Regions from separate parts of the Shewanella sp. SM29 genome, predicted to be linked through region 1. Evidence: predicted binding sites of a transcription regulator. Region 1 holds the regulator's gene; each other region holds the start of a gene.
What was found. Region 1 encodes LexA, which represses DNA repair genes until DNA is damaged. Its sites were predicted from a motif close to TACTGTATNNNNATACAGTA; they were not measured.
Positions count from the first base shown of each region.

Region 2: L5L77_RS09585 (DNA topoisomerase III) is a predicted target of LexA. The motif match lies at 2,469-2,488, and genes of this name have one in related genera.
Region 3: L5L77_RS02390 (YebG family protein) is a predicted target of LexA. The motif match lies at 4,750-4,769, and genes of this name have one in related genera.
Region 4: recA (recombinase RecA) is a predicted target of LexA. The motif match lies at 5,018-5,037, and genes of this name have one in related genera.

Region 1 is NZ_JAKKRN010000025.1:25,971-33,540, reverse strand. It holds gene mtr (tryptophan permease) at 1-226, opposite strand, end outside; gene plsB (glycerol-3-phosphate 1-O-acyltransferase PlsB) at 226-2,649, opposite strand; gene lexA (transcriptional repressor LexA) at 2,810-3,430, shown strand; gene L5L77_RS16140 (cell division inhibitor SulA) at 3,427-3,939, shown strand; gene coxB (cytochrome c oxidase subunit II) at 4,378-5,910, shown strand; gene ctaD (cytochrome c oxidase subunit I) at 5,920-7,512, shown strand; gene L5L77_RS16125 (cytochrome c oxidase assembly protein) at 7,514-7,570, shown strand, end outside.
Region 2 is NZ_JAKKRN010000011.1:41,167-48,736, forward strand. It holds gene L5L77_RS09580 (alpha/beta fold hydrolase) at 1-146, shown strand, start outside; gene L5L77_RS09585 (DNA topoisomerase III) at 357-2,456, opposite strand; gene L5L77_RS09590 (hypothetical protein) at 2,623-2,910, shown strand; gene L5L77_RS09595 (alanine/glycine:cation symporter family protein) at 3,178-4,656, shown strand; gene purF (amidophosphoribosyltransferase) at 4,784-6,298, opposite strand; gene L5L77_RS09605 (CvpA family protein) at 6,356-6,844, opposite strand; gene L5L77_RS09610 (SPOR domain-containing protein) at 6,960-7,570, opposite strand, start outside.
Region 3 is NZ_JAKKRN010000002.1:222,973-230,542, reverse strand. It holds gene pepN (aminopeptidase N) at 1-894, opposite strand, end outside; gene prc (carboxy terminal-processing peptidase) at 979-3,024, opposite strand; gene proQ (RNA chaperone ProQ) at 3,053-3,682, opposite strand; gene L5L77_RS02395 (GAF domain-containing protein) at 3,963-4,421, opposite strand; gene L5L77_RS02390 (YebG family protein) at 4,439-4,738, opposite strand; gene L5L77_RS02385 (paraquat-inducible protein A) at 4,946-5,578, shown strand; gene L5L77_RS02380 (paraquat-inducible protein A) at 5,580-6,197, shown strand; gene L5L77_RS02375 (PqiB family protein) at 6,184-7,570, shown strand, end outside.
Region 4 is NZ_JAKKRN010000001.1:251,890-259,459, reverse strand. It holds gene L5L77_RS01170 (aspartate kinase) at 1-401, opposite strand, end outside; gene alaS (alanine--tRNA ligase) at 411-3,035, opposite strand; gene L5L77_RS01160 (regulatory protein RecX) at 3,355-3,825, opposite strand; gene recA (recombinase RecA) at 3,843-4,910, opposite strand; gene mutS (DNA mismatch repair protein MutS) at 5,313-7,570, shown strand, end outside.

The DNA of each region.
Region 1 (7,570 bases):
CAGGTTCGAAATGTAAATTGGTTTCGAGCAACAATAAGCCCGACATCAACATGCAAAACCAAATACCCAATAACATTAAAATCGAATAGCCAAACCACATACCTGCACCGACCACGGGCAGAGAAAACATCCCAGCACCTACGGTCGTGCCAGCAATAATCATGGCACCACCAAGCAAGGACTTACCTGCGGGCTTATGCTTAGCCGCATTCATATGATTTGCCATTAAACTGTGTGCTCCGCGGTGACACTCGCCACTATCGTTTGTCTCACTGACGGACGTAATAAGCTATTGGCCTGATCTCGTATGCGATTGATATTGGACTTATCTTCACTATCCGCCAGATATCCCAATTCTTTGAGCTTCACGCTCAAAGTACCGTAGAGTTTTTTATCGTAGAACTCAGGCGCGGTAATACCATGTAAAGCCCCTAAACGCTGGGCGAGTAAATGGCTCTCAGACTCAAGTTCTGAGCGCTCCATCTTAGGTCTGTTCGCTAACAGATTGAAAATAATAGCGTAGCGTTGCAGAGTCTCACTCACTGAACTGGCTAACAACAATAATTGGCTTGAGTGCTCAGGCACGACAGCTAAAGTATCAGTCTCAACCACTAAACCTTGCCCAATCAGGAAATCCAACACTTGCTCAACATAGGCTGGTAAGTCTTTAATTCCCATGAAGAGTTCGGCTTTCAGCAGTGGATAAAAATCGGCAACGATTGAAACGACTTGCTGGCGCAGGATCTGTTCATTATGGGTTAAACAACTCGCAATTAATGACGGTACGATAAATAAGTGAATGATATTGTTACGATAGTAAGTCATAGACACTGCCTGACTCGCTTCGATAGACACTATTTCCCCTAAAGGATCGGCACTAACAACAAACTTGTTCAGCTCTAAACCTTGCTGCACTAAATGCTTACCATCACCTTCGGCAACAGATGTATAAGAAGTGTAAGGCACTTTTTTGAGTAGGGTCAGATACAAATCAAGCTGACGCTCCAGCAGACTACGTTCTAAGGCGTTTTGATCTGTCGCCAGCAAAACTAAGCTAGTCAAAGTCACCGAACTCGCGGCTGCGGCATCATTGATACGCGTCATCACCCGATTAGCCAGCACGTTTACCGCTGGCGTTAACCAACTTGGTTTCTGTTCGGGATCATCGGCCAACTCAGCACGCCAGTTTGGCGCACGCTCATTTAAGAAATTTTGCAGGGTAATAGGCTCGCCAAAATTCACGTAACCTTGGCCAAAATTACCTAATTTGCGAATGGCACCGAACACCTGCCACACAGATTCTTTTTTCTTTTTCTTACCGCTTAACTCTTTATGGTAAGTCGCCACTTCCATCACATGGTCATAGCCTAAATACACAGGCACAAGTGTGACAGGACGTTCAATACCGCGCAGTACGCTGTTCATCGTCATGGCGATCATGCCAGTTTTCGGCGCCAACAGACGGCCAGTACGTGAACGGCCACCTTCGGAGAAGTATTCCACCGAATAACCTTTAGCAAACAGCTGGTCTAAATACTCACGAAATACTGCGGTGTACAGCTTGTTGCCATTAAAACTACGGCGGATAAAGAAGGCACCACCGCGACGGAACATAGGTCCCGCGGGCCAAAAATTGAGGTTAATGCCGGCAGCAATGTGCGGCGGAACCATGCCTTGATAATACAAAATATACGATAACAGCAGGTAATCCATGTGGCTGCGATGGCAAGGCACATAAACAATTTCGTGGCCATCGTGGTGCAGCTGGCGAACTTGCTCGGCGCCTTTAATGTTGATCCCGCTGTAAAGCTTGTTCCACAGCCAAGTTAAGAAACGCTCGGCAATACGCACTAAACTGTCTGAGTAATCAGCAGCGATTTCATCGAGATACTCAATGGCCGTCTCGCGCGCTTGGGTCTCAGAAATCTTTTTACTGGCGGCTTCTTCTTGAATCGCTTTGCGCAGCGACTCAGATTTGAGTAACGAATGAAACAGTGCTTGGCGGTTTGGCAGCACAGGCCCTGTCATTACCTTACGTTGACGACGGAAATGCACGCGTGCAACCCGTGCTAACTTATGGGCAATCCCCATGTCGGTGCCATGTTCGTCAGCCATGTAACGCAGGGATACGGCATTCGAAAACTGCACGAAGTTATGTCGACCTAAGAACAGAATCATCAAGCACTTGCGTAGCCAAGTCGGGTTTTCCCGCTCAAATACGGCCGCCTTCATAGTGTCGTCTTCTTTCCCTGGCGTGCGACCCCAATACAAACTCACGGGCACCAGTTGAATATCCAATTCAGGACGTTCCTTATGCACGGCTAACAAACGCATAAAGCATTCGAGGAAAGGCTCATTACCAGCACGTTCGCCAAACAGTGGCTTACGCCCTTGAAGACAGACAACCCGAGGCGCAGTCACACCATTAGCCACTAGAGGCTCATAAGGGCTTGGTAAACCTAACTTAGCCGTTATTTCGCTCAAAGCAGCTATGTCACTAAGGGATTCTGTTTTCATCACATAAACAAGGGGTCTGGAAGCATCCAGATTCAGATCGGCAAAGGGATCCTGAGGCACCACAATAGTGTGCACTAAGTGTTTTTGGATCCAACGTAATGATTTCAACCAAAGAGAGTCGTGTTTAGGCATTATTCTTATGCAATTAAGTGCGTTTACTAGCCCGATAGAATACCAGACTATGGGCAATATTCGCTAATTCTCTCCAAAATAGCTAAAAAGTGGTTAATACTTGCGCTGCAAATAATACTGTATATACTAACAGTAACTGTATAGAAAAACAGGAAACACCATGAGACCTTTGACGCCACGCCAAGCTGAAATTTTAGAGCTAATTAAACGAAATATTGCCGATACTGGCATGCCACCCACTCGGGCAGAAATCGCAACCCGTTTAGGTTTTAAGAGCGCCAATGCGGCTGAAGAACATCTTAAAGCGTTGGCAAAAAAGGGCTGCATTGAGATCATGCCAGGCACATCTCGAGGCATTCGTCTACCTGCGGAAATCGAAGATTTGACTGAAACAGGTTTACCGCTCATCGGCCAAGTGGCCGCGGGTGAACCTATCCTCGCCCAAGAACATGTTGAACAGTACTACCAAGTCGACCCAAGCATGTTTCATCCCGCCGCCGATTTTTTACTGCGAGTAAAGGGCGACAGCATGAAAAATATCGGTATTCTCGAAGGTGATTTGCTGGCAGTTCATAAAGTAGAACAAGCTAGAAATGGTCAAGTGGTTGTCGCTAGAGTCGATGACGATGTCACTGTTAAACGTTTCGAAAAAAAAGGTAATGTAGTCTATCTACATGCCGAAAATGAAGATTACTCCCCGATTAAAGTGGATTTAGGCTTCCAAAGTTTAACAATTGAAGGACTCGCCGTCGGTGTGATCCGTAATGGAGATTGGCTATGAATAAACTACTTGGCAATGCCCCCCGCCATCCGGGCCTGTGGCTCGATGAAGTCCGTGATGCTGACTATGACTGGCACCATGCGCCCATCGCCTGCATGCCAACTAAGACTCAAGGTCGCCAAGAATTAATTCATCTGAGTGCACAACTCGCTCAGTTAAGCCAACAGGGCCGTTGGTTAGTGCTCATCAACCCTCCAAGTATTGGCTACAAGCAAATGCTCGCCAGCGCAGGTGTGCGTATGGATAGAGTTTTGCTGGTACATGCTAAAGATGAAGTCGAAACCCTGTGGGCGATGGAGAAAGCCCTGACAAGTGGTACGTCCAGTGCAGTCATTACTTGGACTCAATCATTGGATGCGCGGGATAATCGACGCCTACAAATCGTGGCTAAAAGTGCCCGAGCTATGGGCATAGTGCTTGAAGACGTAAACAGTCACTTACATGCCGACGTACGCATTGAGCAAGGCAATCTCTTCGGTCAGCAATCTTTTTTTAGCTCTGTACACTAAATATTCATTTAATTTTTTACCTTGAAAGCCGCCTCACCTATGAATGTGAGGCTTTTTTTTGGCAATTTTTCAGATAATTAGATAAATAAGTGATCTTGATCAATATTTAAACAGCAAGTATGGTTGGTTAAGTCGGTGATGATATATCACCTTCCGTGGTCAATAAGTCGGTGATGATATATCACCTTCCGTGGTCAATGAATCGAGTATTTATCGAACTCGAAGCGCCACTAAAAATAGAGAACAGATTTATTTCAGCAGTATGTGCCAGCGTGGCTAATTACCAGCAGTAACAATACTTGATTAAAAGTAACAGCCGCCAACGCACGTTGAAGTCAAAAAAGCTTTTTTGGGAACTGAAGAGTTTGCATAGAGTTGAGACTTACTGTGTTGCTCTTCTTTGTAGTTGCTATTCGCAATTGGCAGAGGAGAAGTCTTGTGAAGCAATTGTTGTATTGTTTACTCGTGGTGCTTTTCGCACCACCGTTGACCGCCGCGGACATGCGGTTCAACATGACCCCTGGCGTGACCGAGATCAGTGGCAAGGTTTATCACTTGCACATGACCATTTTGTATATCTGCTGCGCAATAGGCCTAGTGGTCTTTGGCGTCATGATTTACGCCATGATCAACCACAGAAAATCCAAAGGCGCTGTCGCGTCCCACTTTCACGAAAGCACTAAAGTTGAAATCGCTTGGACGATTCTGCCATTTATCATTTTGATCTTAATGGCGATTCCAGCGACAAAAACTTTAATCGCAATGGAAGATCCCAGCAACGCCGATCTCACCGTAAAAGTTACGGGGTCCCAATGGAAATGGCATTACAGCTATTTCGATCAAGATATTGATTTTTATAGCATACTGACAACACCCAGAGCACAAATCGAAGGCACCGAAACCAAGGGTGAAAACTATCTATTGGAAGTCGATAAACCGCTCGTTCTACCAATAAACCGCAAAATCCGCTTTCTGATGACTTCAGAGGATGTCATCCATTCTTGGTGGGTACCCGCCTTTGCCATTAAGAAAGATGCCAATCCAGGATTTATCAATGAGGCCTGGACTCGCATCGACAAACCCGGCATTTACCGTGGTCAATGCGCCGAGCTCTGCGGTAAAGACCATGGTTTTATGCCTATCGTAGTACAAGCGTTACCCGAAGCCGAGTTTGAGGCTTGGGTCACAGAGCAGAAACAAGCCGCAGGTGCTGCGGCTGAAGCCGCTCAAGCCGCTTTATCACAAACCCTAAGTAAAGAAGAGTTGATGACTCAAGGTGAACAAGTTTACCTCGGGCACTGCGCAGCCTGCCACCAGCCCAATGGCGAAGGGTTGCAAGGCGTATTTCCGCACCTTAAAGGTAGCCCGATTGCAACGGGACCGCTCAGCGGCCACCTTGAAATTGTGCTCAACGGTAAAACGGGTACAGCCATGCAAGCGTTTAGTAAGCAATTGACTGCACAAGAAATCGCGGCAGTGACTACCTACGAGCGTAATGCTTGGGGCAATAATACTGGCGATGCAGTGCAAGCCAAAGACGTCAACGAGTACATGAACGGCAATTCTGCACAAACATCCGCCGCGGTACCAAGCAGTACAACTCCGACACCCGCACCTGCAGACGTCTCAGCTGCAATCGATCCCGCAAGCCTCCCCACACTCAGCCATGACGCCCTCATGGCCGAAGGTCAAACTGTCTACGCGACCTTCTGTGCTGCCTGCCATCAAGTGACAGGTGCAGGAATACCACCCGCCTTCCCCGCGCTAGTGGGTAGTGCTATCGCCATTGGACCAGTCGCCAATCACATCGATATTGTGATGCACGGCAAAACGGGCACGGCTATGCAGGCATTTGGCAAACAGCTTAGCCCACAGCAACTTGCAGCAGTCATTACCTATGAACGCAATGCTTGGGGTAACAATACCGGCGATACAGTGCAACCTGCTGATATCGCAAGTCATGGACAGTAGGGGATAATGATGAGCACTACGACTCAAGATCAAACCGCAGCCCATGATGACCATCATCATGGTGCGCCAAAGGGCATCATGCGCTGGCTGCTAACCACCAACCATAAAGACATAGGTACTTTGTATTTATGGTTCAGCTTTATTATGTTCTTAACCGGTGGCGCTATGGCCATGGTGATCCGCGCTGAACTCTTTCAACCTGGATTACAATTGGTCGAGCCCAACTTTTTCAACCAAATGACAACTGTTCATGGGCTGATCATGGTATTCGGTGCGGTAATGCCAGCCTTTACAGGGCTCGCTAACTGGCTGATCCCTATGATGATAGGAGCGCCCGATATGGCGCTGCCACGGATGAATAACTGGAGTTTTTGGATACTCCCCTTCGCCTTCACTATCCTTCTCAGTTCGCTATTTATGGAAGGTGGCGGACCTAACTTTGGTTGGACCTTCTACGCACCACTATCAACAACTTATAGCCCAGATAGCACGGCGCTCTTTGTATTTTCTATTCACATCATGGGGATAAGTTCGATCATGGGCGCAATCAACGTGATTGTGACCATAGTGAATTTACGCGCGCCAGGCATGACATGGATGAAGTTACCATTGTTTGTGTGGACTTGGCTTATCACGGCATTCCTACTGATCGCGGTTATGCCCGTACTCGCTGGCGCAGTGACTATGGTGCTGACCGATAAGTTTTTCGGCACGAGTTTCTTCGATGCGGCTGGCGGCGGCGATCCTGTGATGTTCCAGCATATTTTCTGGTTCTTCGGCCACCCTGAAGTCTACATCATGATCTTGCCGTCCTTTGGCATCATCTCTGCCATAGTTCCAGCCTTCAGTCGTAAACCCTTATTTGGCTATGCATCCATGGTTTATGCTACCGCTAGTATTGCAATTCTGTCGTTCCTCGTATGGGCGCACCATATGTTCACCACAGGTATGCCAGTGTTTGCCGAGCTGTTCTTCATGTATTGCACTATGTTGATTGCTGTGCCAACTGGGGTGAAAGTGTTTAACTGGGTTGCCACTATGTGGCGCGGCTCACTCAGTTTCGAAACGCCCATGCTGTTTGCTGTAGCCTTTATCATACTCTTCACTATTGGCGGTTTTTCGGGATTAATGCTCGCCATTACACCCGCCGACTTCCAGTACCACGATACTTATTTTGTTGTGGCACATTTCCATTATGTGCTCGTGACTGGTGCGATTTTCTCCATCATGGCAGCGGCCTATTACTGGCTACCTAAGTGGACGGGACACATGTACAACGAACGACTGGGACAATGGCATTTCTGGTGCTCGGTGATTTCAGTCAATGTGCTATTTTTCCCGATGCATTTCCTTGGGCTGGCAGGAATGCCAAGGCGTATCCCTGACTACTCGATTCAATTTGCCGATGTTAATCAAATCGTCTCGATTGGTGGGTTCGCCTTCGGCTTATCGCAATTGATTTTCTTAGTATTAGTAATTAAGTGCATCCGTGGCGGCGAAAAAGCTCCCGCTAAACCTTGGGAAGGTTCCGAGGGTTTAGAGTGGACATTGCCAAGCCCTGCGCCTTACCACTCCTTCACGACACCACCTGAGGTGAAATGAAATGGCAACCCAACACCAGCAAGATAAACCTAAGTCAAATCGTAAACTTATCAGCATG
Region 2 (7,570 bases), on a different contig from region 1:
TGCAATACAGCTTAGAAACCACAAAACAAGTTGGCAGGCTAAAGTATTGGTTAACATCAGAATATGAGCACAACGGTATCCGCATGGATGGAGAACGCATACTGGATAAGCTCATCAGCTTAAACCGAGGCGACACCCTAAGATAAATATGAGCTTTAAGGGCTAATTAAGTTAATGCTGAGATTATATGCCTGCTCCTCATCAGTTGAGTGATTTTGGCAAGCTTTAACGACCTATTTCCGTATGAGTAAACCGTTTTGGTTTACTCTTTTTTTTGCCCAAATTCAGTGCTATGAAAGCGTTATTGCTTAAGGTCGAATATCCCCTACCACAGAATCACAACGCACTCGTGACTATTAAGCCTCTGTAGCCACTTTGCGTGTTCGACTCCTTGCGCCAGCACTAGCCACTGACTTCTTCACACAGCTTTTAGCTGTACTTGCAGTGCCTGCCCGTTTTGCCGAGCTCGAGGCTTTGCGGTAAGGCGACTTACGATAACCGGATTTATTACTTGCCGTTTTACGATAACCTTGGCTTTGTAAACCATTAAGCGCGGTTGGCAGTTGGGCGCCTGCATTCTGGATAAGCGTGGATAAGGTGCCGAGCAGTGGCTGCATAAAGGCTTGATAAGAGGTTTCTTTATGGCAAATGCCATTCAGACTCGCTTCCCAAAGCGCTGTCATATCCGGCGTAGTCGCACTCGCGGGCAAGCTGTTAATCAATCCTTTCCCCACGTCTGTCGAGACAATAGATTTACCTAAGCGTTGTAAAAAACCGCGTTTGAACAGCAATTCGATAATACCTGCACGGGTAGCCTCTGTACCTAATCCGTCGGTTTCTTTAAGAATTTTACGGATCTCAGGATCGGTCACATAACGGCTAATACCCGTCATAGCTCCGAGTAAAGTGGCATCGGTAAAGGCCTTTGGTGGTTGAGTATTTTTCTCCAACAATTCGCCTCGAGTACAATGCAAAGCCTGTCCCAATTTCAAAGGCGGTAATTGGCCAATAAACTCGTCATTCTCCTCATCGTCCTTACCTGCGCTTTCTTCCGTCGACTTGTTGCCACTCGCCTTACTGCCATTTGGCTCTTGGCGGGCAAAGAGTTGCTTCCAGCCGAGGGATTTATCCTGACGCGCCTTGGTATTAAATAAGCCACCCTCGATTGTCACTTGCACTGTGGTTTCACTGTAACAATAAGCCGGATAAAACTGGGCTAAGTACTGGCGAGCAACATGAAGATATAACTGCCTCTCACGCTGACTCAAGCTAGATAAGTTAGCCGTCTTCTCTGTGGGGACGATTGCGTGATGGGCGTCCACTTTTTTATCATCCCATGCTTTAGATTTAAGACGGGGATCGGGTGCATCAGCACCTTGCAATAACTCAGCAGCACCGCTACTGATCGCCTTAAGTACCGAAGGCGCAAGGTTATGTTGCTCAACGGGTAAATAACGACTGTCGGAGCGTGGGTAAGTAATGAGTTTATGACGTTCATACAAACTTTGGCAGGTATCGAGCACATCCTTAGCACTCATACCAAACCGTTTGGCCGCATCAATCTGTAACGCGGATAAGCTGTAGGGCAATGGTGGATTCTGTTTCTTGTCCTTAGCCACTAATTGAGTGACTAAAGCGGGTTTATCACTGATGCGACTCACCACATTTTGCGCTAACCCTCTCACTAACACTCGTCCTTCTTCATCCATATAAGGCTGACAAGCTTCGCTAGGTTGCCACTTGGCGCTGAAGGTTTCTTGCTTCTCGGTCGCCAAATGCGCCAGTACTTCATAAAAAGGCTTAGATTGAAAGTGGGCAATCTCTTCATCACGGCGCACCACTAGCCCAAGCAATGGCGTTTGTACTCGGCCGACGGATAACACGCCTTGATAACCGACCTTTTTACCTTGGATGGTGTACGCACGCGTCATATTCATGCCATAGAGCCAATCGGCACGACTGCGAGCTAAGGCCGATGTGGATAAAGGAATAAACTCGCGATTGCTGCGTAGCTGCGTTAGAGCCCGTTTTACAGCTTGTGGGTTTAAGTCACTGATCAGTAAACGCTGGGTTTGATGTAGCTTGTCCCCCGTCACGCGAAGATAGGCAATCACTTCATCCACGAGTAACTGCCCTTCGCGGTCGGGATCGCCCGCGTTAACCAGCGTGTTGGCTTGTTTGACTAATCGTTTTAGCACTGTGAGTTGGCTGCGGGTCGCAGCCTTAGGTTTTAGTTGCCACTTGTCTGGCACTATTGGCAAATGCTCGAATTTCCAAGACTTAAATTCGGGATTATAGGCATCAGGTTCTGCTTGCTCGAGCAAGTGACCAACGCACCAAGACACACAATCGCCATTGGCGGCTTCGATAAATCCATCGCCTTTTTTATGGGGTTTAGGCAATACATCGGCAATGGCCCGCCCTAGGCTAGGTTTTTCTGCGATATAGAGAATCATACAAACACCAAGCACTGGATATAATTACAGTATAATTTAGCCCAAACGCCAGTTGAGTGCAAATTTCTGTAGTAAACCGAGCTTAAATGTAAAAGCTTAAGTGTAAATTCAATTGCGAATAATTCTCAACAAGGCATAAGATACACTAAATAACTAAGGAGTGACTATGAGACAGTTTGCAATAAATGCGCGACAGGCTATGACAATAACTCCAGCATTAATATTAAGATTCAATCAGTTATTGATATTCCATAGCTTAATGTTACTCGCAATAAGCATGCTCACCAGTACCTGGCTGGGACAAATGAAAATCATCGATATGCCGTTAGCATGGGGATTCATTCTCGTCATTCCTATTGCTGTGAGTTTATCTCTATTACTCAGCCATCAAATCACGCGCCATAGCTTAAGCAGCTTATTCGGCGTGTGGATGCTACTTTGGGTAATGGGATAACTGACATTCATAATAAATCACTACCGTATTTCGAGTTAACTCGCCCCTCTGCTCTATTTATCCATGCTAAAACTCAATTTCAAAACACATTGGTTTCAAATATTTAACACTTTAACTATGAAGCTCCCTAAAAAATAGTTATGTTGAGTATCTTGGATATTTACAAAAAATGTCTTAATCAAAAGTGAATGTCCTAACTCAACATCTGTTGAATAACCGTAAACCTAAAAACTCTGCTAAAACAACACAATAAAGGAATCGGAGTCTATGAATGAGATTGTCAACGCGATCAATAGTGTAATTTGGAGCCCTGCACTTATTTTTCTTTGCCTAGGTGTCGGGCTCTATTTCTCCCTTCGCACTCGATTTTTACAGCTGCGCCATCTGCCAGAAATGATCCGCCTGATGTTTGATGGTAAGAGTACTGATGCGGGAGTGTCGTCTTTTCAAGCACTCGCGATGACATTAGCGGGTCGAGTCGGTACAGGTAACATTGCAGGGGTTGCCACAGCAATCACCTTTGGTGGTCCTGGCGCTTTATTTTGGATGTGGATGGTTGCCTTTCTCGGTGCCAGCTCCGCCTTCGTTGAATCGACCTTAGGTCAAGTCTATAAAGAAAAAATCAATGGCGAGTATCGTGGTGGGCCTGCTTTTTATATTGAAAAAGGCTTAGGCATGAAATGGTATGCATGGGTATTTGCAATTGCGACCATATTTGCCTGCGGGATCCTGCTGCCAGGCGTACAAGCTAACTCGATTGGTTCAAGTTTAAAAACCGCTTTCAACATAGATCCTAATGTGACTGCAGCCATACTGGCTATGCTTCTTGGTTTTATCATTTTTGGCGGTGTAAAACGTATCGCTCACTTTGCCAGTGCCGTCGTCCCCTTTATGGCACTGGGTTACATCATAGTGGCTTGTGTCATCATAGCGCTAAATATTGGCCAGCTACCGGGTATTTTATGGTTAATTATCAAAAGTGCCTTTGGCTTTGATGCGGGTTTTGGTGCCATTTTAGGCTTAGCCATCATGTGGGGGGTAAAGCGGGGTATTTACTCCAACGAAGCGGGTCAAGGTACAGCGCCACATGCCTCATCTGCAGCGGCGGTAAGCCATCCTGCCAAACAAGGGTTAGTTCAAGCTTTTTCTGTGTATATCGACACCTTATTCGTTTGCTCTGCAACAGGTTTCATGCTGCTCATTACAGGACTGTATAATGTTCAGGGCCCAGACGGTGCGGCGCTCTATACCGGCATTGCCGGAGTCGCTGCAGGACCAGGCTACGTACAAACGGCAATGGAAAGTATGATGCCAGGATTTGGCAATATCTTTGTGGCTATCGCACTGTTCTTCTTCGCCTTTACGACCATAGTGGCTTATTACTACATTGCCGAGACCAACATTGCCTATATTAACCGTAAAGTAAATCATCCTTGGTTCATGGTCGTTCTCAAAGTCGTGATCATTGGCTCAACCGTATACGGCACAGTTAAAACGGCTGATATGGCTTGGGGAATGGGTGACATTGGTGTTGGACTCATGGCATGGCTCAATATTATTGCCATTATTTTATTGAGGAAAACCGCATTCACTTGCCTTAAAGATTATGAATCACAGCAGGCACTTGGCATTGAGCCACTTTTTGATCCGGTAAAACTGGGTATTAAAAATGCGGATTACTGGGTTGAACGTAAGCACGCTGAAGAAAATGTAATGACTGAAACAGCGCAACGCATAAATACGTAGACGTTATCACGATGATCCGTTAAGCAAATATAAGCCATTAAAAAGCCAGTGATTTCTCACTGGCTTTTTTTGTATCGTTTAGAACAAAAAGGACACAAACTTTACGATACTGAATTACCCACAATCCTTATGGGTGACAGACGTTATGCAGCTCTAAGTTAGTGCCGATATCTTTATTTCGATCGGCTTTAGCATCGTCATTTCGCAGTTGCGTCAAGTGATCTAAATACGCTTGGTCAACGTCGTTCGTGATGTAGTGACCATCAAATACGGACGTTTCGAAACGTTTAATCGCAGGATTCTCCATTCTTACCGCTTCAATTAAATCGGGTAAGTCTTGGAAAATAATGCCATCAGCACCAATTAACTTGGCGATTTCATCGGCATCACGACCGTGGGCGATAAGCTCGTTTGACGTTGGCATGTCAATACCATACACGTTCGGGAAACGAATTTCCGGTGCGGCAGAGGCAAAGTACACTTTCTTAGCTCCTGCTTCACGGGCCATTTCGATGATTTGCTCTGAGGTCGTACCGCGAACGATAGAGTCGTCCACCAACAAGACATTTTTGCCTTTGAACTCAGTGTTAATCGCATTCAACTTGCGACGCACTGACTTCTTGCGCTCCTGTTGACCAGGCATGATGAAGGTACGGCCAATATAACGGTTTTTCACAAAACCTTGGCGGTACGGTAAATCCATGCAACGGGCAATTTCCAGCGCGATATCGCAAGAGGTTTCAGGAATAGGAATAACCACGTCGATATCGTGATCGTACCATTCTTTCTTAATCTTCTCGCCAAGCTTAGCGCCCATGTTGACGCGACTTGCATATACAGACACTTTGTCGATCGTCGAATCTGGACGGGCAAAATAGACGAATTCAAAGATACAAGGTGCATAGCTAGGCTCGGCTGCACATTGACGGGTATACAGCTGGCCGTCAATTGAAACATAAATCGCTTCACCCGGTGCAACATCACGCATCACTTCAAAGCCAACGGCATCGAGTGCCACACTTTCAGAAGCCACCATGTATTCAGTGCCAGTGGCAGTTTCGTGCTTACCTAATACCAAAGGACGAATACCAAATGGGTCACGGAACGCAACTAAGCCTTGACCAATAATCATGGCAACAACCGCGTAAGCGCCACGAGCTTGTTGGTGTACGTTAGCGACGGCATCGAACACTTCTTCCGACGTCAGAGTCAAACTCGTGGTTTTTTGCAGTTCGTCGGCCAACAGGTTTAACAAGACTTCAGAATCCGAAGTGGTGTTCACATGACGACGTTTTTTGATCAGCCCTTCGGCTAATTCGACTGTGTTGGTTAAATTACCGTTATGGGCTAATGAGATCCCAAATGGCGAGTTAACATAGAAAGGCTGCGCTTCAGATGCGCTTGAACTGCCCGCAGTTGGATAACGCACATGGCCAATACCAGCATTACCTTGTAGGCGTTGCATATGTTTGACTTCAAAAACGTCTTTAACCAAACCATTGGCTTTACGTAGTCTGAAAGCACCACGATCAATGGTCACAATACCTGCCGCATCCTGACCTCTGTGCTGCAACACTGTCAGTGCATCATAAATGGTCTGATTAACCGATGATTGGCCAACTATTCCGACGATACCACACATGGGTAAGCTTCCTCATTGTAAGATGTTCTATCACTTAGGATTATTTTATTTTCTTTCTTATAGTTTGGGTACAAAGCTGGAGGTATTTTCCAAATAGTCAAAAAACCATTGAATAACAACGCCAAATTCGGGTACTAGCACAGAATCTTTCCACCATTGGGAGTTGGGAGATCCTGTGAAAGCATCCATGAAAAACAACAAGGCGCTCACAATAAGTGCGCCTCGAATAGCACCGAAGCACAAGCCCAAAAGCCTGTCAGTGCCAGATAATCCGGTTTTGACAACAAGTTGTCCGAGAATATAGTTAACTAAGGCACCGAGTACCAAAGTGGTAATAAAGAGGATGGCAATAGAAACGCCATTACGCAGCATCTCATCGTTCATTTGTGTTAAGTGAACGGCAAGATCTTGGTAAAATTGGCTGGCAACAAAGAAAGCCGCAAACCATACCACTAAGGACATGGCTTCTTTGGCAAATCCACGGATCAGACTGATGAGAGTCGATAATCCGATGACGAATATGATAGCGTAATCAATCCAAACCATTGAGATGGCTTTCCGACATGGGCTTTAAGACGGCGCGATTCTACCAGAGACTGAAACGATTCTCACCCCTAGTGAGGTAAATAAATCATTTTCAGTCTCGAGTGTTGTATCACCATTAAGATTCTAAGGGATTAAAAGGAACAATCCAGCCCTTGAGACGCGTGAGGTTTTCCACCTCAACTTGTACTTTCTTCAGCTTTGCCTCAGACACATCGGGTCCGACAAACACTTTAGTTAATACGCCATCTTTAGGGTTTTCAGGAATAGTGTACGCTTTAAAACCACTCTTACGCAGCTGTGCAACCAAGGCTTTAACATTCGTTGCGTTGTTAAAACTGCCAAGCTGCAAGGTAAAGCCACTTTTCAAGCTGTCACGGCTGACCACTTTAACGGCATCCTCTTTGGCTGCACTGGCTTTGGGCGTTTCTGCTTTAGGCTTTTCAGCCTTAGCCACAGTAGTCGCTTTAGCGTCCGCTTTTTTAGCCGGCTCAGTTTTTACAGTGGCTTTAGGCGGCTCTTTTTTAGCTTCAGGTTTAGTTTCAGGCTTAGGCTCTGCTTTTTTAACATCAGGCTTAACGTCTTTCTTAACATCTTGCTTTGCGACTTCGATTACTGGCGCGGCGACAGACTTTTCATTGTCAGCATTAACTGGCATTTCGGCTAAGGCGACCTCAGTCCCATTCAGCGCAGCAGCATCCTCGGCCGACAAGACTTCAAACATATCAT
Region 3 (7,570 bases), on a different contig from region 1:
AAAATACTCATGGCCTACAACCGATTCAATGCCGTGATAATCCTCGTCGGTGGCCGTTAAGGTATCTGCAAGCACATATTTAGTGTTAAAGATATTTAAGCCTTTGTTTTCCATCGCACCCATATTGAAAAAGTCGACGGCCACTATCATGTAAATATCTAAATCATACTCAAGATCAAAACGGCTCTCATCCCATGCCATGGATTTCTTAAGTGATGCCATCGCATGGTGTGCTTTATGTAAATTACCTTTATCAACGAACACTTGCAGGATCACTTTACGGCGACTGCGAGTAATGAACTCATCTTGCAATAGATCAAAATCGCCAGCGACTAAGGCAAATAAATACGCTGGTTTTGGAAATGGATCTTGCCAGCAAACATAATGGCGTCCGCCATCTAACTCACCTTGATCAATCAAATTACCGTTACTCAGTAAAAACGGGAATGCGGCGCTATCGGCTTCGATACGAACTGTGTATTTAGCTAATACATCAGGGCGATCAAGGAAATAAGTGATACGTCGAAAGCCCTCTGCCTCGCATTGCGTGCAGTAGGCACCATCGGACATATAGAGCCCTTCAAGGCTCGAATTAGCTTCAGGATCGAGCTTAGTGATAATGTTAAGCTCAAACTCATCAAGCTCAGTTTCTAGAACTAATTGACCTGCACTAACATGGTAAGGCACAGCATCACCATTAATAGTCAGTGAAACAATGGTCAAATCTTCGCCATCTAACACTAAGGCTTGTGCATGTTTTGAAGTGCGTTTTATACGACTGATCGCCTGCACTTGGGTTTCATTGCCAGCCAAATTAAAAGCTAAATCGATAGTCTCTATCGTAAAAAGTGGCGCTTGATAATCTTTTAAGTATTTTGCTTGAGCTTGTGTCATTTCGATCCCTTTAACGCTGATCTAAATAAGAAAAAACGCGCCATAAGCGCGTTTTGATATCGGATAAATCGACTCGACTAGCGCCTACTTAGCACTAGTTTTAGCCATTTTTTGCACATCAGCCATATCTAAGGTGATATAAGCGGTTTCGTCTAAAAATGCATCTGGCAATTCAGCGTCGTCTTTAATGTCTTCCATTGATTTAACCGGTGCTAAACCATTGGCGACTCGACGCTCGTTTGTTCTGTCGAGGACTTTTTTCTCATCGGCTTCACGGGAAGCAATACGCTCACTTTCAACCAGAGACACAGTTTTCTCTTTGTGATGCTTTTTAAAGTCGGCAATATCTTGATTGATATAGGCAAACTCTACGCTGCTTTTTATACGGTTAAGGTGCTTAGATTCAAGGCTAGTCACTAACTCAGGCGTAACATCATTAAGCGTACCATATTGCGCCATTGGCACTTTATCCCAAGGTAAAGCATTTTTCTCTTCAGCTTCACCGTACTCGCCCGGCTCCAACGCACTTGGGTAAGCAATGTTGGGGGTCACACCTTTAATCTGTGTACTACCACCATTAATACGGTAGAACTTTTGAATCGTATACTGCACATGGCCAATTGGCTTCTCATACATGTCGTAGATACGGCCTAGGCTCTTATGCTGCTGCACTGTGCCTTTCCCAAAACTCGACTCACCGACGATCAGTGCACGGTCATAATCTTGCAATGCGGCAGCAAAAATTTCAGAGGCTGAAGCACTGTAACGGTCAACCATCACAGTCAATGGTCCTGCATAACTGGTTTTACCGTCGTTATCACGATGCGCAGACACTCGTCCATCGGCATCACGAATTTGCACTACAGGGCCCATATCGATAAAGAGTCCCGTCAGCAGCACGGCTTCCGTTAATGCACCCCCACCGTTACCTCTAAGGTCGATGACTATGCCTTCGACTTTGGCGTCGTTTAACTTCACTAGCTCTTTTTCAACGTCCTGCGACAAATTCATATAGAAACCAGGAATTTGGATCACACCGACTTTGCGATTTGCGTACTCGCCGTCTTTAGGTTCAATCACCTTAGAGGTTGCCGCTCTGTCTTCAAGACGAATTTTGTCGCGAACTAAGGTAACGTCGAATGGCTTAGCATTGGAACCGCCTTTCTTCGGTAAAATTTGCAGAACAACTTTACTGCCCTTAGGCCCTTTAATCAGGTCGACCACGTCGTCTAAACGCCAACCAATCACATCAACAATCTCGCCGCCTTCTTGACCGACACCGACAATCTTGTCTTCCGGTGACAGTTTTTCACTGCCCGCAGCAGGGCCGCCAGTAATTAAACTTTTAATGACAGTGTAATCGTCTTCAAGTTGCAGTTGAGCACCAATGCCTTCAAGGCTCAAGTTCATTTCCATTTGGAAACGTTCAGCATTGCGTGGTGAAAGGTAACTTGTATGTGGCTCAATGCTACGGGAGAAGGCATTCATCACGCCTTGGAACACGTCTTCACTGTTAGTTTGAATCAACCGTTTAATAGCATTGTTGTAACGCTTTTGGAGGATATCAACAATCTCAGGCCATTTCTTACCTGTGAGTTTAAGATTTAGTGCATCGTATTTAACACGTTGACGCCATAACTCATTAATTTCTGTCTGGTCTTTTGGCCATGCGGCCTCATCGCGGTCGTACTCATAGGCATCACCGGGCGCAGAAAAATCCATCTCTTTATCTAATAGAGATAAAGCATAGACAAAGCCTTCATAGCGGCGCTTTTGGACAATATCAAACATTTTATAGGCAGGCTCAAGTTCACCAGAACTGAGCATGTCATCGAATTGGGTTGCATAAGGTTTAAAACTATCGACATCCGCTTGGGTTAACACATTGCGGCGATAGTCTAACTGCTGTAGATAACGATCAAAAATTTGCGCAGAAAAGGCGTCATCAAGATTGAATCTATGATAGTGCGAACGAGTGTATAAGTCCGTTACCCTTTTGCTCGCAACCTTATGTTGCGCTTCCTGCTTGAGAGTGGGTAACTCGCTGATTTGAATCGTGGGTGGTACGGCCCAAGCCGAGAATCCGACAAAAACAGTGGCGATCGAGGTAGCCAAAGTGAGTTTTCGCATCAACAAGTTACTCCGTTTTAATAAATGATTACAGCAGGATATGTTCTGCTCTAACTTTAATCGTTAGGCCACTATCAAGCTGAACATGAATATCTTCCTTGTTAATGTCAGTAATCACACCGGCTACGGGTGTCATACCTAATTTAACATTGACGCGTTGTTTTTTCGTTAAATCAGTCAATTGTGCTTGGACATAATTGACGACTGGCGCTGCAGCTTTTGGCGCAGGCTTAGCAGGACGCTCAGTTTTAGGACGTTGAGGAACAGCCACCTTTTTAGGTGCTTTCTTCGCCGCAGGCTTAGGTGCAAGTGCTGCACGTTTCGCTTTGGCCTTATCCTGACTCTCTTTCAACATGGCTTGAGCATGATCAATGTGCTCTTGCTCTAACTCGCCGCAAGGTTCGCCATCCAGGTTTACGCGTTGTGCGCCCGCTTTAACGCACTTTAAATAGCGCCAACTGCTGGTATAACGTCTCAAGGCAACTCTGAGCTGAGTTTTACTGACTTTAGAATCATCAGCCAACCTTTCAGCCAAATCTTGAAACAATCCGATTTTTAATGGCTTAGTTTCACCTTCAGCAATAAAGCACAAAGGAAATGTTTCATACAAATACGCCAAAATTGCATTGGTGTCGGTCAACTTTTCTGTTGATTCCATCATTACTTCCACAGTCAAAAAGGGACATCGATTCGAGGTGATATATATCAGCTTCTTACATGTCGTTTATCTTCGTTAAACTCAATATTGAGTCAACGTACAAATTAGCATCCTAGCCGCGTTTACTAAAGTTAAAAAATATACCTTAACAAATTTTGACAGCTCAAAACACTAAGCTTATTCATTGCATGCCAATCAAACCAGCTTAATGCGTGCAGGCGCATATTATAAGGCGCACGCCACCGATTGCGACTATGAATTATGCGTTATTGTACGCAAATTAATCAAATAGGCAGTTTTCAAAACTTTTAACCAGTAATTCCAGCCCCTTTTGGTCTTCTTCATCGAAACGATCGAAGATAGGACTGTCAATATCGAGCACCGCAACCACGTTACCTTGCGCACGAACTGGCACAACGATTTCAGAATTACTGGCAGAATCACAGGCAATATGACCATCAAATTGATGGACATCAGCCACTCGCTGAGTTTGATTAGTGAATGCTGCTGTACCACACACACCTTTTCCTAACGGAATGCGTGTACAAGCCACTTTACCTTGAAACGGGCCAAGTACCAGTTGTTCGCCACGCATGACGTAGAATCCCACCCAGTTCAGCTCAGTTAAATTATCATTGAGCAAGGCTGAAAAATTCGCCATCGCCGCAACAAGGTCATCTTCCCCTTCCAACAAGGCCAAGGCTTGACGGTTAAGTGACTCATAAAATTTCGATTTCATTACATTTCCTAACAATTTTATTCTGCTGCTTCGGTCTTTTTAGCCGCTTTTTTCGCTGCAGGCGGATTCGTTGGCGTACTATTAACCTGAACGGCGCCTTTAAGCAAGTTCGTCAGCTCATCTTTATTGTTAGCAAAATAGAATGCGAGCTTTTCGCCCACACTTTCATCTATACCCAAATCAGCTTTTTGAATGAAGGGGATAAGGTTATCGGCGATATCGAGCATCTTATCGTAGGCATCAGCCTCCTTCTTAGATGTGAATGTCATCTTTTCAACCCCTTCTCTGACCACGACAAACTGTGTTATTACTGCCATGACTGCCCTCGCACTGTTTTTATATACAGTAACTAGAGTGACATAGATTGAACTTGTGATGCAAGTGTTCTGATTAATCTGATATTATTAGCGTACTTTCGTTGCCAAGATTATAAAAGCGCTAGACGTGGCTGAACAGCTAACTAGCACGACACTTTGCACCGTTCTCGCTGTTATTACTCCTATTAGGCTAATATATATTTTTATATGCATGAAAACGCAGCAGAAAATTCAGTAACCCTATGCCGCTCCTGCGATTTAGCAGTCCGCAAACGTGCCTTGCCTAGCGGCGTTAGAGCAATCTGTCCTCGTTGCAGCACTGCACTTTATGACACGCCATACTGCTCTGTGAATGGTATGTTAGCCCTATGTATTTCGGCATTAGTGTTTTATTTCCCTGCTAATTTTTTACCCGTACTCGAGATCCACTTTTTCGGCAGTATTCGTACTACCACGGTTTTCCAAGGGGCATTTGCAGTATTTGACCAAGGCTATTGGGTTGTAGGTGTCGCCGTACTTGCCGCAGCTGTGATAGGTCCAGGCTTATTACTGTTATCGATATTGACACAGATTTTAATTGTGAAATGGGGATTGAGTAGCTTTTTTTGGCGTAACTCATTGAAGCAGTTGTTAAAATTTCATGGCGTCTTATCGCAGCTCACTATGCTGGAAATTTATGTGATCAGCTTCTTAGTTTCATCATTTCAGCTATCTGATTTTTCGGACATTTATTTTGGTATGGGCACATTTTGCTTCACTATGCTGTTTCTCGTGACCTTGTTTCTACAAAGAGAATACGACTTAGAACATATGTGGACGTTATTGGAAGGTCATAGCTGATATGAAACAACAAGGTAAAGATATCGGCCTATGTCTCTGTAAAGTGTGTCGCCAACTCAACAGCAGTGAACTCACGCACTGTCAGCGCTGTGAAACTGAGTTGCAAGTCAGAGACTATTCCAGCCTGCAAAAAAGTTGGGCTTTGTTGATTACCGCTGCCATCTTACTGGTGCCAGCCAACATTTACCCTATCACTATGCTGACCAATCAAGGGCAAGTGCGGCACGACACCATTTTTTCAGGCATTTTGCATTTAGTGCATTCAGATATGTTGCCTATTGCCATCATAGTGTTTACCGCCAGTATTTTAGTACCATGGATTAAAATCATCGGCTTATCCATTTATCTGTGTGCGATCAGCTTTGACATTCCGATTTCAAAAAAGAAATTGATGGTGGGTTTTCACATCATCGAATGGATTGGCCGCTGGTCAATGCTCGATTTATTTGTCATCTCAATCACAGTGGCATTAGTGAACATGGGACAATTACTCGACGCGAAACCCGCGCCTGCGGCTACCGCATTTGCCTTGGTTATTCTGTTAACTCAGTTAGCCGCAAAAGTTTTAGACACTCGTTTACTCTGGGATCGATTGGAACCTCAAGATGACACAAATTGAATCGCCGAAAGTTGTAAAGAAAAAACTCTTTTCGCCCATTTGGCTGCTTCCTATTGTCGCGTTGGCATTAGGTGCTTGGCTGGGCATTAAGAGCATTAAAGAATCGGGGGTTGAAATTCAAATTCACTTTCCGAGCGCCACTGGGATTGATGTAGGTAAAACCTTAGTCAAATACCAAGGTTTAACTGTCGGTAAAGTTAAAGACATTGGCATAGATGAAGATCTCAAAGGTGTGAACGTCAAGGTCATGATGGACTACCGCGCTAAACCTTTCTTGAATAAAGAAACCCTCTTCTGGCTTGTCACACCTAAAGCAAGTATTACAGGTGTTGAAGGCTTAGATGCGCTGTTTTCGGGTAACTATATTGCTATCCAACCAGGGAAAGGTAATGCCTCGACCTTTTTTGAAGCAGAACGCCAACCGCCGCCGATGCAAATCGGCTCAGAAGGTGTGATGGTCGAATTGACCTCCGATAAACTGGGTTCGCTCGATGTTGGCTCGCCAATATTTTTTCGCCAAATCCCCGTGGGTAGCGTGGTCAGCTATCGTTTAGATGGCAATCAAAGAGTCATTATCAGCGCTTTCATTCAAGAGCAATACGCGCGGTTAGTGAAGAAAAATTCTCACTTTTGGAATGTTTCTGGCGTCAAAATTGATGCTTCACTAACTGGGGTTAAAGTCAGTTCAGAGAGTTTGGCGTCCATTCTGGCTGGCGGCGTGAGTTTCAGCTCTGACGATAAAGCAGACATAGCTAAAAACGGTGACGTTTTTTCGCTTTATGATTCAGAAACCACCGCCCTTGGCGGCATAGAAATAAGCTTGACCATGGCTGACGCTAACGGTGTCGACAAAGGTACCCGCATCGTTTATCGCGGCATCAATATTGGCAGTATTTTAAGTAAACAACTCACGTCCAATGGTGTTACAGCCGTGGCTAAATTTGAATCTCAATACGGTTCACTGTTAACTAACGACGGCGTGTTTTGGCTTGAAGGTGCTGATATTTCCCTCTCAGGCATTAAGAATCCAGAACGCTTACTGACAGGTAGCGTGATCAACTTCCTGCCAGGCATCAACACCAAAAGCGCGATACCAAGCAGCTTTGCCTTACAAGCCAAAGCGCCTGATTTACTGCAATCGAAGAAGCGTTTCTTGACCTTAACCTCAGCCGAAAACATGGGCATTTCAGCGGGCGCTCAAGTTCGCTTCAAGCAAATCCCCATTGGTTCCGTGCTTACAGTTAAGTTAACCAAAGATTTATCGGCGGTGGAATACCAACTCGAGCTACAACCTGAGTTTGCCAGTCTAATACGCAGCGACAGCTATTTTGTGCCTGAGTCGGCATTAACGGTAAACGCATCGTTAGACGGGG
Region 4 (7,570 bases), on a different contig from region 1:
AGCAAAGACTGCAAATATTCAGTATCAACTCGCTCAATGCTGGCGCGGCCAAATTGACTATTTGTATGAATTTGCACTTGATCGCCCGTAAGGGATTTTGCTTTTATGCCGCGACGTTGTAGCGCCATCGACATCAAAGCAATACTCACTTGCTCACCCGTCGATACTAGCATGTCTAACTCGCGCGCCGAGGCGCGCGGATTAATTTGTGCTGCAAGTGCAAACAGGCGATTCGTCTCACCCGCCATCGCGGATAAAACTAAGACTTGCTGCTCACCATTGTGAGCTGACTTTGTAATCTGCTCAGCGACCGCTTCGATACGTTCAATAGAACCCACCGAAGTACCGCCGAACTTTTTCACAAAAAGCTTGCTACCACTAAGCTTTCGTTTTTGGGGCACAGCAACCTCTTAAGCTAGACGCTCAGTAATCCAAGGTAATACTTGAGCCAATGCCGCATCCAGATTTTCTGGCTGGCTACCGCCCGCTTGAGCCATATCAGGACGACCACCGCCTTTACCGCCCACTTGTGCAGCGACCATAGCGACGAGCTCACCCGCTTTGACTTTACCGATCAGATCGTTACTCACACCCGCGATCAGGTTAACTTTCCCTTCCTGCGCAGTACCAAGCACGATAATGGCCGATTTCAATTTCTGTTTTAATTCATCTTGCAAGCCGCGTAATGAACTTGCCTCAACGCCGTCTAATTTTTTGATCAGTACGTTAACGCCATTAACTATAACGGCATCGCCCACTAAGTCTGCACTCGCTGCGGCCGCTAGCTTATCTTTCAGCTGCGCCATTTCTTTTTCGAGTTGCTTCATCTTATCGAGCTGCACTTTTAACTTAGCCACCACTGAGTTGGCATCGCCTTTCAATAAGGCTGCAGCTTCTTCCAGTTCAGCTTGTTGCTGCGCCACAAAAGCCATAGCGGCAGCACCAGTCACGGCTTCGATACGACGTACACCTGCAGCAATACCCGCTTCTGAGGTGATCTTAAATAAGCCGATGTCGCCAGTGCGGCCCACATGGGTGCCGCCACACAATTCGATAGAGAAATCGCCCATAGTCACAACACGCACTTGTGAATCATATTTCTCACCAAAAAGTGCCATAGCGCCTTTCTCTTTAGCTTCATCTATGCCCATTTCAGCGGTTTTAAGTTCATGGTTACGACGAATTTGAGTGTTAACTAATTCTTCAACTTCTTTTAATTCAGCAGCTTTTACGCCTTCGAAATGGGAGAAGTCAAAACGTAAACGCTCAGGATCAACCAAAGAACCTTTTTGCGAGACATGAGTACCGAGCACTTGACGCAGTGCGGCATGCAGTAAATGCGTAACAGAATGGTTTAACTGAGTACGGTGACGCAGTTTTTTGTCCACTTTCGCTTCAATAACTTGGCCAACGCTCAAGCTACCTGTAGCCAAAACACCTTGATGGCCCGTTGCTTGACCATACTTTTGCGTATCGTTTACCGTAAACTCAATACCGTTTGCAACCAATTGGCCTTTATCGCCTACTTGACCGCCAGATTCCGCGTAGAAAGGTGTTACATCGAGCACGACAACGGCTTCATCACCCGCTTTGATCGCCGTCACTGACTCACCATTTTGATAAATCGCGGTGACCTTAGCTTGACCCGCTAATTCGGTGTAACCACTAAATGCAGTTTCAGTATCAATTTTCAGCGCAGCGTTATAATCTGCACCAAAGTTACCGGCAGCTTGTGCGCGGCTACGTTGCTCAGCCATGGCGACTTCGAAACCGGCTTCATCGACAATGATGTTGCGCTCACGGCAGACATCAGCGGTCAAATCCATTGGGAAGCCATAGGTGTCATACAGCTTAAATACGGTTTCGCCGTCTAAGGTGTCACCTTTCAACTCGTTTAAGGCCGTATCTAAAATACCTAAACCACGTTCAAGCGTACGGGCAAATTGCTCTTCTTCCGCTTTCAGTGCCTTTTCAACAATCGCTTGAGTCTCAGCTAACCCTTTTGCTGCATCGCCCATCACCGCAATCAAAGACGGAACCAGCTTGTAGAAGAAAGCTTCGGTCGCACCTAACTTGTTACCATGGCGAACTGCACGGCGAATAATACGGCGCAGCACATAACCACGGCCTTCGTTCGACGGCATAACGCCATCGGCAATTAAAAATGCACATGAACGGATATGATCGGCAATGACTCGCAGCGACTTTTCAGATAAATCACTAACACCAATGACCTCTGCGGCTTTAGCAATCAAAGTACGGAAAATATCGATTTCGTAGTTAGAATGTACGCCCTGCATAATCGCAGCAATACGCTCAATCCCCATACCTGTATCAACCGAGGGCTTAGGCAAAGGTAACATTTCACCCGATGCTTGACGGTTGTACTGCATGAAAACGATGTTCCAGATTTCGATGAAACGATCACCATCCTCTTCAGGACTGCCAGGACGTCCGCCCCAAATATGATCACCATGGTCATAAAAAATCTCAGTACATGGACCACAAGGACCGGTATCACCCATTTGCCAGAAGTTATCTGACGCAAAGGCAGCACCTTTATTGTCACCGATACGTATGATGTTCTCGGCAGCGACACCAATTTTTTTATTCCAGATTTCAAAGGCTTCATCATCTGTCTGATAAATAGTGACGCACAGACGTTCCTTAGGCAGCTTTAACGTTTCAGTTAAAAAAGTCCAACCCAAACGAATCGCTTCTTCTTTGAAATAATCACCAAAACTGAAGTTACCTAGCATTTCGAAAAAGGTGTGATGACGTGCTGTGTAGCCAACGTTATCCAAATCGTTATGTTTACCACCGGCGCGTACACAACGTTGAGCAGTGGTCGCACGCGTATAATTGCGTTTGTCCATGCCAAGAAACACGTCCTTGAACTGGTTCATGCCTGCATTGGTAAATAAAAGTGTGGGATCGTTGCCTGGCACTAATGAACTACTGTCCACAACTTGATGACCATTGCTGCGGAAAAATTCGAGGAAAGCGCTTCTGAGCTCTGCTGTAGTTTGATACATGAAATCATCCTGAATTGGGTAAGCATTACCAGCTACGCCTTAGGCTAGCCGTATTTCTATTTGCCCAGCATTATAAGCAGACTAAGGAAGGACGACCAGTCTTGATTGGTGATATACACATCAGGAATTTAATATTTTAACGTGAATCGCCCACACCAGAGTCACTAGAAGCAAAACGACAGGATAAAGCACAAATAAAGACGGCGTAAGTTTATCGCGGCACGGACAATATTTAAGCAAGTGAGTCTAATGTGAAGTATGAAATTGACAATACCCATTGATGATATTTAGATGAGCTTTTACAGTATTAGCTTCAAATTTAATAATCTTCATCGAGATCATTGGGATCTGAATCTAGTGCGTAAGTGATTTGATCGTAGCTAAAGCCTTGGCCCATTAAAAAACGCACTCGTTTGGCCTTTTCCTTTGCGATGAGATCCCGAGCTTTAGAGCCCTTCACTTCTGTTACGCGAGGTACACCGTATTTCTTGGTGGCTTTATCTTTTGCTAGCTCAAACCAGTCACAATCACAATTAACCAAAGCAGCTTCAATACAGTCTTTAGATAAGCCTTTCTGTGCGATTGCTTGGCGGATGCGTATTGCACCGTGGCCTCGACTGATGTGGCTACGCACCAACAGTTCGGCATAACGAGCATCATTAATAAAACCGGAGGATTCGCAAGCATCGAGTACAGGTTCGATATCGTTAAGTTCGAAACCTTTTTCGAGCAATTTATCGCGGATTTGTAAACGGGAATAATCGCGGCGCGCTAACAGCGCGACCGCAATTTGATGGGCTGACTGACTCAGAATACTTCGCCTGTCTCTAAATCAATATTGTCCTCAGTACTATCATCAGCTTTAGAAGCCAAGGCACTCGGATTACTCAAAAGCAACTCACGTAGCGTCTTGTCAATTTCAGCAGCAATAGCTGGGTTTTCAGTCAGATATTTGCCAGCATTAGCACGACCTTGGCCGATTTTATCGCCTTTATAGCTGTACCAAGCGCCCGCTTTTTCAATCAACTTATGGGCTACGCCTAAGTCTACTAACTCACCAGTACGGTTAATACCTTGGCCATAAAGGATTTGGAACTCAGCTTGCTTAAACGGCGCTGCAACCTTGTTTTTCACCACTTTAACGCGAGTTTCGTTACCGACCACTTCATCGCCGTCTTTAATGGCACCAGTGCGGCGAATGTCTAGGCGAACAGAAGCATAAAACTTCAGCGCATTACCACCGGTTGTAGTTTCTGGGTTACCGAACATCACACCAATCTTCATCCGAATTTGGTTGATGAAGATAAGTAAGGTGTTAGATTGCTTTAAGTTACCCGCAAGTTTACGCATAGCTTGGCTCATCATACGCGCCGCTAGGCCCATGTGAGAATCACCAATTTCGCCTTCGATTTCAGCTTTAGGCGTTAATGCCGCCACTGAGTCGACTACGATAACGTCAACAGCACCTGAGCGAGTTAAAGCATCACAAATCTCAAGCGCTTGCTCGCCGGTATCCGGTTGCGAACACAGCAGGTTATCAATATCTACGCCCAATTTTTTAGCATAAATAGGGTCTAACGCATGCTCTGCATCGATAAAGGCACAGGTTTTGCCTTCACGTTGCGCTGCCGCAATCACTTCTAAAGTCAGTGTTGTTTTACCTGATGATTCAGGACCATAGATCTCAACGATACGACCCATTGGCAAACCGCCAGCACCTAAAGCAACGTCCAGAGACAGAGAACCGGTAGAAATGGTCTCAACATCCATAGAGCGATCTTCGCCCAGCTTCATGATGGAGCCTTTACCAAATTGTTTCTCAATTTGGATCAATACCGCAGCAAGTGCTTTCTCTTTATTTGGATCGACCTTCATTCCTGTTCCCTCATCAAGACAAGCATTAAGCTGTCAAAAGTGATATTCAATTTACAAACGGGTAATTCAAAAAGCCGCGCTTTTTGTCTTAATTCTGCTGACTAGTATACTGTACAATCATACAGTATCAAGACCTGTGACTGAATTATTTTTAGCTGATAGGATTTTTAATATGGCCAAGGTTTTAGCGAATATCAAATCAGATAATAGCTCCCTTTGATCAATATCCATCGTTAAGGGCTCAATTTTCGCTAAATTATTGCTAAGATTGGCGCAACAAATTTTGCGTGGTCTTTTTAGCTGAAAATTGTACAGCAGTCTTCCGCTTCCATAGCGCTTAATCACCCTTAACCACACAAACTGTATCGCCTTTAGGCAGTCACAACGGACGATAACGATTTAATGAATGTAATTGATACCGATGATTTAGAAAAACATACTCCTATGATGCGTCAGTACTTGACGATGAAAGCAGAACATCACGATATGTTGCTGTTTTATCGCATGGGTGACTTCTACGAGTTGTTTTATGACGATGCTAAACGCGCTTCTGAGCTGTTAGGCATTTCACTCACTGCGCGCGGTAAAAGTGGTGGCGATCCTATTCCGATGGCGGGACTTCCTTACCATGCTGTGGAAGGCTATCTTGCAAAATTAGTTCAAATTGGTCAATCAGTTGCGATTTGCGAACAGATTGGCGATCCCGCGACATCTAAAGGGCCAGTAGAACGTAAAGTGGTGCGAATTGTCACGCCAGGCACTTTAACCGACGAAGCGTTGCTGCAGGAACGCCAAGACAATCTGTTAGCCGCGGTTTATCAAGGTAAAGTTGGTTTTGGTTATGCCACATTAGATGTTTCATCCGGACGTTTTGTGATTGCAGAGCTCAACACACGAGAGTCATTAGAAGCAGAATTGCAACGCACTAATCCCGTTGAAATTCTCTACAGTGAAGACTTTGGCGAACTAGGTCTACTTAACGGTTTTAAAGGCAAACGCCGTCGCCCCGAGTGGGAATTTGATTACGATACGAGTATCAAGTTACTACTGGCCCAGTTTGGCACTAAAGACTTACATGGTTTTGGCATCGCAGATGCACGTTTATCACTGCAGGCTGCGGGTTGCTTGATGCAATATGTAAAAGACACACAGCGCACGGCACTGCCCCATATCAATGCCATTATCCGTTTCAATCAAACCGATAGTATAGTACTCGATGCGGCAACTCGCCGAAATTTAGAATTAACTCAAAACCTTGCCGGTGGCCGCGATAATACCTTAGCGGCAGTATTGGATAATACGGCAACGCCTATGGGCAGCCGTATGTTACAACGCTGGATCCATCAGCCTCTGCGAGATCCTAAGCAAATCAAGGCGCGCCAACAGGCGGTGACTGAACTCCTCGATACCGCTGCCCACGAAAGTTTGCATGAGCAGTTAAAGGCACTTGGCGATATCGAACGTATCATGGCAAGACTCGCGCTGCGTACCGCTCGCCCAAGAGACTTTGCACGTTTACGTCAAGCACTGGGCTTATTGCCTGAATTACAACAGAGTTTAAGTACACTGAGCGCGCCGCACACGACTCAATTGCGTCAACACTTAGGTGAGTTCCCCACCGAGCAAGCCCTACTTGAGCGCGCGATAGTCGATAATCCTCCCATGCTTATCCGCGATGGCGGAGTGATCCGTGAAGGCTACAACAGCGAACTAGATGAATGGCGCGGCCTGAGCGAAGGAGCGAGTGATTACTTAGTACAACTTGAAGCCAGAGAAAAAGAACGTACTGGCATCAATACACTTAAAGTCGGCTATAACCGCGTACACGGCTATTACATCGAAGTGAGCCGTCTGCAATCCTCACAAGTACCGCTCAATTATCAACGACGCCAAACACTTAAGAATATGGAGCGTTATATCACGCCCGAACTTAAGGAATACGAAGAAAAAGTCCTCTCGAGCCAAGGTAAAGCCCTGGCACTCGAAAAGCAGTTATGGGAACAGTTATTCGATCTTATTCTGCCAAAATTGCATGAATTACAGGCTTTTGCTAGAGCAGCGGCTGAGCTTGATGTACTGAGTAACTTTGCCGAGCGTGCCGAAACCTTAGGCTACACTTGTCCAGAGCTGAGCCAAGATATCGGCGTACAGATAGAGGCTGGTCGCCACCCAGTGGTGGAGCGTGTTAGCCAAACGCCGTTTATCGCTAACCCAGTGACCTTGCACAACCAAAGACGTATGTTGATTGTCACCGGACCCAACATGGGCGGTAAATCGACCTATATGCGTCAAGTCGCCTTGATTACGCTGATGGCCCATATTGGTTGTTTTGTGCCAGCAGATCGCGCCCTGATTGGCCCAATTGATCGCATCTTTACCCGTATTGGCGCATCAGACGATCTGGCCTCTGGCCGCTCAACCTTTATGGTAGAAATGACTGAAACTGCCAACATTCTGCACAATGCCACTGCCAGTAGTTTAGTGTTAATGGATGAAATCGGCCGTGGAACATCCACCTATGATGGTTTATCGCTAGCTTGGTCGGCAGCAGAGTATTTAGCCCAGCAAGTCGGGGCTATGACCCTATTCGCCACCCATTATTTTGAGCTAACTCAATTACCTGACTTAATGGCAGGTGTTTACAATGTGCACCTTGATGC